4 regions of the Mesorhizobium sp. WSM4819 genome follow, and region 1 is predicted to be linked to each of the others. Evidence: riboswitches for the same ligand, from Rfam matches in the RefSeq annotation. Region 1 holds a riboswitch; each other region holds the start of a gene.
The links. Region 1 has a riboswitch for cobalamin ahead of AC0L18_RS13380 (aromatic ring-hydroxylating oxygenase subunit alpha). Riboswitches for the same ligand answer to the same signal wherever they lie in the genome.

Region 1 (2,166 bases):
CTCGGTCCAGACATGGGTGAGTTCGGCGAGGTCGTAATCGACGCCTTCGACCGCGTCCTTGTGGACAAGCCATTTGGTGGTGACGGCCGTTCCCGTGGCACTGATCGGCAGCACGCGGAAGGTGACGGCATGATCACCGAGGATATGGTTCCAACTCGTCGGATAGTGATAGAGCAGCAGCGAGCCGATACGGTCGGTCGAAACGCTGTCGGAAAGGTTCTTCTTCACCGCGCGTCGTCCCGTCATCGTGTAGCTGACGGCGTCGCGCAGCAGCGGCGCGCGGGTGGCGCGATACTGCCCGGCCGGATCGATGCGGAACTTGCTCGGCAAGCCCGCCGCCTCGCATTTCGCCCAGTGCGCGAGCATCTCTGGATCGCTGTCGGCGCCCTGCACGCCGGTCACGGTCGGCGCTTCCGGGAATGTCTTGCAGAGTTCCGGATGGTTGCCGGCGCAATGGTAGCACTCGCGGTTGTTCTCCCAGACGAGCTTCCAGTTGCCCTTCTCGACGATGGTCGATTCGAAGGCGATTTTTGCCTCGCGCAGCCGGTGCGGCAGCAGGTAAGGCTCGATCATGGCGCGCATCGGCGCGAAGTCGGCCGGCTCGTTGGCCAGGCAGATAAAGATGTAGCCGGCAACGCTTTCGCAAGCCACCGGCTTCAGGCTGAACTGGCTCTTGTCGAAGCCGTCTGCCATCTGGCGAGCAAACAACAGCCGGCCGTCCAGCTCGTAGGTCCACTGGTGATAGGGGCAGACCAGCTTCGCCGCAGTGCCCTTGTCGGCATTGCAGACACGGCTGCCGCGATGCCGGCAGGAATTGTGGAAGGCATTGATCTTGCCTTGCTGGTCGCGGACCAGCACGACCGGATAGTCGCCGATCTGGGCGGTGATATAGCTGCCAGCTTTCGGCAACTCGCAATCGTGGCCGATGAACAGCCAGTCGCGATACCAGATCAGCTCCATGTCGAGCTTGAAGAAATCTGGATCGGTGTAGAAGGGCTGCTCGAGCGAATAGCCTTGCCTGCGGCCGTGCAAGAGCCTCAGCATGTCGTTGCGCGCGTCCATGTCCTGTCCTCGTGTAAGGACTGAACTGGTGGTGATGGAGGGAGGACCGTTTGCACGCCGGCGACAGGGCCGGACGTGCATCATCCACCTCTTGACCGCCCACCGCGATCAGTCGAGTCTGAAAATCTCGGGCTGGTTTCCGGGCTCTGGAGTGTCCTTGCGGACTCGTCGCGACACCTTCCCAGGCTTGTGGCCCAGTGGTCTCCCGTTGCGACTTGAACTCCACCACCGTTGCGGGGGCAGCGCCGGGTTCTGACCGGCTTCCCAATTCTCCGCTTCGTCGTCACCAAGCGGCACCTGAGATGGCGTGATCTAATCATGCCGGCCGGCTGACTGCCGGCATGAAAGCGACATCGTATCCATGCGGCGCGACACCGCCGGCGAAACCTGCAGGTTTATATCTGCAGGGCTGAAACCCCACTTTGTCGGCGGCCATTGTCGGCTGCCGTGACATCGAATCCGACCCGCGGCGGAGACCAGGAAGGTTAACAGTTTACAAAAGTGACTATTAGCCGCTTCTAAAATCGAACCGAACGGTTCGTTTCTGTTGACAATGCGTACAGCATGCTGTGAACGCAGATCCGCCAATCCGTCAAATCATGAATGGCTAATTTTGAATAAGATATTGAAAACGAACCATAAAACCATGGTAGTAGATGCCTCTGGCACAATTTCAAGGTGTAGATTCTTGGTCCACACGGAACAACTTCGTGATTGGAATCCGCCGAATGGCCTTCCCACATCGGGGCTGTCCGAACGACGCGCGCATCCTCCCAAGACACGCCGCTAGACGGACTGAAGACCAAGATACTGGAGTACTAAAATGAAAAAGATCGCTCTTGCTGCCGTCGCCGTTCTGGCCATCACCGGCAGCGCCTTTGCCGGCAGCGACCATTATGGGTCCGACGCCGCCAACCAGCCGACTGCTTCGGTCGACAGCTCGTATACTGCCTCTGTCCAGACGCCGGCTCACGCTGAAAAGCAGCCCGTTGGCCAGGGCGCCGACCGCAACCTTTTCGGCAACAATTAGCAGCTGGTCCCAAACAGCAAAGTGGCGGTCCGCCACTCGGGATCTGAGGAACTCAGGAGTATTTGAAATGAAGA
Region 2 (2,166 bases), on a different contig from region 1:
TTGCCGATGCGCGGATCGAATTCGGGGCCGTAGCGCTCGAATTCGGGCGCGTCGGCAATCTTGTGCCCGGAGGCCGGCAGCCATTTGTTCCAGATCGTGTTGACCGTGCGGCGGATGGTCGAGATGTGGTCACGATGGGCGAACACGGCGTACTTCTGCGCCGGCACGCGCACGCGCGAAAACTCCTTCGGCAGGTCCGAAAAATCGGACACCTCGACGCCGGCGATATAGTCGAAATTGCCTGCATCGTCGCCGTTGACGCAGACGCCATAGGCGACGTCGCCGACCTCGCCTGGAATGTTGCCGACATAGGGGCCGAACCTTTGCCACTGCATCGGGATGCCGGCGCTGGTTTCGCAACTGTAGCGCTCGCCAAGACCGGCGATGAGGAACGGCCGGCTGGTCTCAAAACGCGGCGGCTCGAGATTGGTGAGGAAGGACTGGTCCATCAGGATCGGCTCCACGAGATCGAGGTTTTTGAGCGAGCCTTGCGCGCGCACCAGTTCCGGCGTGGTGCCGAACTGGTCGCGGAAGGCGCGGGTGAAAGCCTCATGCGAGGCATAGCCGGCGTCGAGCGCGACCGAGAGAATGTCCGGTGCGCCGGCGGCGAGCCTGCGCGCCGCCTCGGTCAGGCGGCGAGAACGCAGGTAGCCCATCACCGAACGGCCGGTCGCCGCGCCGAAAGCCCGCGTCACGTGAAAGCGCGACACGCCGCTGCTGTTGGCGACATCGTCGAGCGAGATGGATTCCGGCAGATGGCTTTCGACGAACCACAGCGCTTTCTCGGTCGGGTTCATACGGCTCCTTGCTGTGGGACTGTGCATTTGGCCGGCTCATAGTGCCGCGTCCTGATGGAGGCAGTTTGATCGAAATTGCGCACCGCGCAATGCGACGCTGGTCGGCAAGTCGGAGGCGTTGGGCGAAGGGCTTGACGGGAGCAGGCGTTGTCCTTAGGTAGTAACGTTATTACATTACGAGATTCGGTATGCTCGTTCTGACAAGACCATTGCTCGCGGGGCACTCCGAACCCCGGAAACTTATTGCGCTGGGATTGGCGGAAAACTAGGGTGGCTGACTGATGGTCCCCAAGCCGAAAGGCGAGGGGTGAAAAGGGAACACGGTGAGATCGTCGGATCGAGGCCGTGGCTGCCCCCGCAACTGTAAGCGGCGAGCAAAATCCGAAATGCCACTGGCCGGCAAGGCTGGGAAGGCAGGATGGCGCAAGGACCCGCGAGCCAGGAGACCTGCCATCGCAGAGTTGACCGGACGGGGTGTGCCGGGAGGAGACGTGGACATCGGTTCTTGTCGGCCGGTCCAGCTTCCTTCCGTCGCCATTGAGAAAGTGACGGTAAGTTGGACGCCTGCCAGCCTCTTCTTGAAGCGCGTGAACTGAGCGCCACGGCGAATGGCCAGCGCCTGGTCAGTGCGGTCAGCCTTTCGGTCGCGGCGGGAGACCGCCTCGCCATCATCGGCCCCAACGGCGCCGGCAAGACGACGCTGCTGCGCATGCTATGTGGCACGCTGCGGCCGAGCGCGGGAGATGTGAGATTTTCCGGACGCCGGCTGGAGACATTTCCGGCCGCCGAGCGGGCGCTGCACATGGCGGTCGTCGGCCAGACCGATCAGCCCGATCCGCGGCTTGCCGTGATCGACTACGTCGGACTTGGGCGAGTCCCGCATGCCGGCTTGCGACGCAGGAGCGAGCAACGCGACATCGTCGTCGAAGCGCTTCGCAGAACCGGCCTGCTGCCGCTGCTCGGCCGCACGATCGGCTCGCTATCGGGTGGTGAGCGGCAACGCGCCCAGCTGGCGCGCGCCGTCGCCCAGGAGCCGAAAATCCTGTTCCTCGATGAACCGACCAATCATCTCGATCCGCGCGCCCGCAGCGAACTTCTCGAACTTGTATCGCAGTTTGGCATGACCGTCGTGGCGGTGCTGCATGATCTGTCGCTGGTCACGCCATTTGCCACCAGCGTCGCGGTGATGAACGAGGCCCGCCTGCAGGCACTCGCCGGTCCGCGCGAGGCGCTGACCAAGCAGTTGATCCGCGAGATTTTCGGCGTCGAGGTGCTTCGGCTGCGCCATCCCACCGAAGACCGCGAACTCACGGTGTTCGAAGTCCCGAACCGTGCCTCTTCTGATCTAACCAAGGAGCAACATCCGTGA
Region 3 (2,166 bases), on a different contig from region 1:
ACAGCAGGCGACCTGCGCGACTATTTCCGCCTCTCCCCCGCCGACATCAAAGGCCGCATCGAGGAACTGGTCGACGCCGGCGACCTCTTGCCGGTGACCGTCGAAGGCTGGAGCAAGCCCGCCTATCTTCACAGGAATGCCCGTTTTCCGCGCAAGATCGAGGCGCGCGCCTTGCTCGCTCCCTTCGATCCGGTAGTCTTCGAGCGGGCGCGTACGGAAAGACTGTTCGAGTTCCGCTATCGCATCGAGATCTACACCCCTGCCGAAAAGCGCCAATACGGCTATTATGTGCTGCCGTTCCTGCTCGGCGAAAGGATCGTGGCGCGCATCGACCTTAAGGCCGACCGCCCGGCCGGCGTGCTGCGCGTCCATGCCGCCTATGCCGAACCCGGCGCGCCGCCGCAAACCGCCGCCGAACTTTTTGAGGAATTGCAGCTGATGCAGGGTTGGCTCGGCTTGGAACGCATCGAGGTGACGCCGGCGGGGGATTTGGGCCAGGCTCTGGCGGATGTCGCGGTTTCGTGAGGTCGATGTCGGCGCTGCCCCTCACCTGCCTGCCGGCGTCCTCTCCCCGTATAGAGACGGGGAGAGGGATGCTATCATCGATGGTTTCGCCAATCGCCAGCGTGCAGGCGCCGCCGTTGCGGCCAGCTCTTTCTCCCCGTCACTATACGGGGAGAAATGCCCGGCAGGGCAATGAGGGGCAGCGCCGACGCGAAAATTGCCCCGCAGCGTTTCCCTCGCCGCGTCGTAGACGTGCGTTGACACGACTGCCTCCACAAGCCTAAATCCGGTTCAGACGGTCTCCTCTCGGCAAAGGGAGGAGCCAAGAGGGAATGCGGTGCGAAATCCGATTTCAAATCCGCGGCTGTCCCCGCAACTGTAAGCGACGAGCCAAGGCCGATAACCACTGGGAAAATCCCGGGAAGGCGGCACCAAGGCGATGACCCGCGAGCCAGGAGACCTGCCGTCTAGGACATAAGAATCCGATCGCCTGGCGGGTTTTCCGGGCAAGGAGCCTGATTTGGAACGCGACAGCAGTTTTTCGGCTGAGACAGCGGGCGTATTGCCCGGCGATGATGATGCTCTGGCCGACGTCACCGTGATCGTCTGCGCCTCCTGCCGTGACGAGACCGGCTCCGACGGCCATCCTCGCGCCGGCGAATTGTTGGCCGAAGACACGCGCCGCGCCGCCTCTGGCGAAAATATCCGTATCCGCAGCGTCGAATGCCTCGGCAACTGCAAGCGCCGCCTCAGCGCCGCTATCCTGCGCGACGGCTGCTGGAGCTATGTCTTTGGCGACCTGACCGCGACCAGCGGCGCCGATCTCATCACCGGCGCAAAACTCTTCGCCACCTCGACCGACGGCCTCATGCCATGGCGCGGCCGCCCCGATTGCCTGAAGCGCGGCCTCGTTGCCCGCATCCCTCCCCTCGACCTTTTGAAGGACCAGATATGACCACTTCCGTCTCGCGCGTGCCCTGCACCGTCGTCACCGGCTTCCTCGGCGCCGGCAAGACGACGCTGATCCGCCATCTGCTCGAAAACGCTGGCGGCAAGCGGCTGGCCATCATAGTCAACGAGTTCGGCGACATCGGCATCGATGGCGAGATTCTTAAGGGATGCGGCATCGACACCTGCCCTGAGGAAAATATCGTCGAGCTGGCCAATGGCTGCATCTGCTGCACCGTCGCCGACGATTTCGTCCCGGCGCTCGACCAGATCCTGTCGCTGACGCCCAGGGTCGACCATATCCTGATCGAAACCTCCGGGCTGGCCCTGCCCAAGCCGCTGGTCCAGGCCTTCCAGTGGCCGACGGTGAAGAGCCGGGTGACGGTCGACGGGGTCATTGCCGTGGTCGACGGACCGGCGCTGGCCGAAGGCCGCGTTGCCAACGACATGGACGCCCTGCAGGCGCAGCGCGCGCAGGACGAGACGCTCGACCACGACGATCCGGTCGAGGAGGTGTTCGAGGACCAGCTCGCCTGCGCCGACCTGATCATATTGTCGAAGAGCGACCTGATGGAGGCCACCGGCTCGGCCCGCGCCAATACCATCATCGGCAAGCACGCCGCCCGCGCGGTGAAGATCGTGCCGGCCTCGCAGGGCAAGGTCGATCCCTCCGTGCTGCTCGGCCTCGGCCTTGCCGTCGAGGACGACATCGAG
Region 4 (2,166 bases), on a different contig from region 1:
CGGCATGCGCGCTCTTGCCCGAGCGTGCACCGCCGATGACCAGGGTCAGCTTGCTGCCTGGAGCAGCGCGATCAGGCAAGGCTGTCGCGCAGGCTGGTTGCGGTGCCGGTCAAGCGGCCGCGCAACAAGCCGACGACAGCGCCGAGCACCAGCCAGAACACCAGATTGGTCAGCGTCACCGCCACCACGAACTGGTGGTGCAGGCCTTCCGGGATCGGCGATTCGAAACTGTCGGGCTGCGGCGCGCCGACAATATGCGGGGCCACGATCAACGCCACGGCAATCACCGCCAGCGGCAATGACTTGCGAAAGGCGAGCAGGCCGAGACCGGCCGCGGTCGCCACCACCGTTGCCGTCCACCAGATCTGGCGCTGGGCGAGATCGGCCGCCGGCATCGCCGGCAGTTCGGGCGGCAGGCCAAGGTTCGGGGCCAGCGTGAACACGGCAAAGCCGGCAAGGCCCCAGAACAGGCCCTGTCGCCAATTGCCGATGCCGCCGGCGAATTCCGAAGCGGCGACCAGGATCAGCGCAAAGCCGATGCCGGTGACGACGTTGGCAACGACGTTAAAGGCGAAGCGCTCGAAGCCATCGGCCGGAGCCCAGCCTTCCTCTTCCGCGGTGGCTGCTTCAGCCGGCACGGCGCTGCTCATGGCATTACTGCCTGCTGCGGCCGGCGACAAACCATGGTCATGCGTGTGACCACCGCCGGCCTGTTCGTAGACTTCCGCCTTGAGGATGAGTGGCACCGTGGCGTAGGCCTGCATGCAGGCGAGAACGACGCCGGCCACAAGCCCTGCGATCGCCGCGATGAACACGACGTTGCGAAACAGTGTCATGGTGTCAGCCCCTCGTCAGTGGCAGGGAAAGCCCATCGAATGGCGATAGTCGTGGGCGGCATTGTGGACCGCATCGATATGCGAGAAGCCGACAAAACCCATGACGAAAACGCCGAGAAATGCAGCAAGCGCCAACTGCACGAAACGCGACTGCGAGGAGACGGAAGCGCCGAGCGAGACGGAAGCGGTATTCATGTCTTGTCCTTTCGCCCTCCACCCGAGGGCATAGAAGTCAGTTCTCCTGTCGCCGGCAGGTCTCCTGGCTCGCGGATCAGCGCCCTTCCCCACCTTCCCGAAGAAGCTCTTCCCGAAGAAAATCTTCAGTGGCATATGGAGAGGACTACCGCACACAGTTGCGGGGGCAGCCACGGCATCGGGCGAATTTTGCCCCTACCGCATTCCCTCTTGGTTCCAAAACGGAACCGACGACGGCTGCGACTATAGGCAGAATCGCCGCGCCCGGCAAACCAAATTCCGCCAGCTACCAGCGCGAATGCGCCGTGCCGGCAGACCAGCTTGGTTCCTCGACGCCGCGATCTTGACACGTTGAAAGCCGATCGTCCGCGCTGCCCCTCACCTGCCTGCCGGCATCCTCTCCCCGTAGAACGGGGAGAGGGCGCTGTCATCGGCGGTCTCGCCAATCATCAGCGTTGCAAGAAGGGAGCCGGCGTTGCGGCCAGCCTCTTTCGCCCCGTTTACGGGGAGAAACGCCCGGCAGGGCTATGAGGGGCGGCGCCGGCCTCGACCACTGGCTGCGAGCGGCATACGGCGCTTTAGCCTAAGCCCTGGGCATCAATGGGCCCTGTCTTCTTTTGTCCGGGGCAACCATGATAGTCGTCTTGCAGCACTGAATCAGAATTGCGAGACCATGACCATTCCTACGCCGGCCGTTCAGGACCGATCCAGGCGCATCGTCGCTATCGACGTCGCCCGCGGCATCGCTTTGCTTGCCATGGCGAGCTACCATTTCACCTGGGATCTCGAATTCTTCGGCTACACCGATCCCGGCCTGACTGCCTTTGGCTGGTGGAAATTCTACGCGCGCTGCATCGCTTCGACCTTCCTGTTCCTGGTCGGCGTCAGCCTGTTCCTTGCCCATGGCAAGCAAATCCGCTGGAACGGCTTCTGGAAACGCTTCGCCATGGTCGGCGGGGCGGCGCTCGCCATATCGGCCGCCACCAGGCTTGCCACACCCGACAGTTTCATCTTCTTCGGCATCCTGCACGAGATCGCGCTCGCCAGCCTGCTCGGCCTGGCGTTTCTGCGGCTGCCGGCGCTGCTGACGCTGGCTGTCGCAGCTTTCGTCATCACCGCGCCGCTCTACCTCAGG

Region 2: linked by a shared signal. The riboswitch ahead of AC0L18_RS27700 (ABC transporter ATP-binding protein) and the one ahead of AC0L18_RS13380 (aromatic ring-hydroxylating oxygenase subunit alpha) in region 1 are both predicted to bind cobalamin.
Region 3: linked by a shared signal. The riboswitch ahead of AC0L18_RS06900 (DUF1636 family protein) and the one ahead of AC0L18_RS13380 (aromatic ring-hydroxylating oxygenase subunit alpha) in region 1 are both predicted to bind cobalamin.
Region 4: linked by a shared signal. The riboswitch ahead of AC0L18_RS07075 (CbtB domain-containing protein) and the one ahead of AC0L18_RS13380 (aromatic ring-hydroxylating oxygenase subunit alpha) in region 1 are both predicted to bind cobalamin.

The regions. Positions count from the first base shown of each region.
Region 1 is NZ_JBVVQO010000012.1:38,189-40,354, reverse strand. Features, by position in the region: gene AC0L18_RS13380 (aromatic ring-hydroxylating oxygenase subunit alpha) at 1-1,062, opposite strand, end outside; cobalamin riboswitch at 1,176-1,378, opposite strand; gene AC0L18_RS13375 (DUF680 domain-containing protein) at 1,886-2,092, shown strand; gene AC0L18_RS13370 (DUF680 domain-containing protein) at 2,160-2,166, shown strand, end outside.
Region 2 is NZ_JBVVQO010000042.1:51,777-53,942, reverse strand. Features, by position in the region: gene AC0L18_RS27705 (AraC family transcriptional regulator) at 1-797, opposite strand, end outside; cobalamin riboswitch at 1,063-1,266, shown strand; gene AC0L18_RS27700 (ABC transporter ATP-binding protein) at 1,354-2,166, shown strand; gene AC0L18_RS27695 (ABC transporter substrate-binding protein) at 2,163-2,166, shown strand, end outside.
Region 3 is NZ_JBVVQO010000005.1:74,367-76,532, reverse strand. Features, by position in the region: gene AC0L18_RS06905 (winged helix-turn-helix domain-containing protein) at 1-525, shown strand, start outside; cobalamin riboswitch at 784-986, shown strand; gene AC0L18_RS06900 (DUF1636 family protein) at 1,025-1,459, shown strand; gene cobW (cobalamin biosynthesis protein CobW) at 1,456-2,166, shown strand, end outside.
Region 4 is NZ_JBVVQO010000005.1:111,441-113,606, reverse strand. Features, by position in the region: gene cobU (bifunctional adenosylcobinamide kinase/adenosylcobinamide-phosphate guanylyltransferase) at 1-49, opposite strand, end outside; gene AC0L18_RS07080 (CbtA family protein) at 72-836, opposite strand; gene AC0L18_RS07075 (CbtB domain-containing protein) at 852-1,031, opposite strand; cobalamin riboswitch at 1,069-1,278, opposite strand; gene AC0L18_RS07070 (heparan-alpha-glucosaminide N-acetyltransferase) at 1,705-2,166, shown strand, end outside.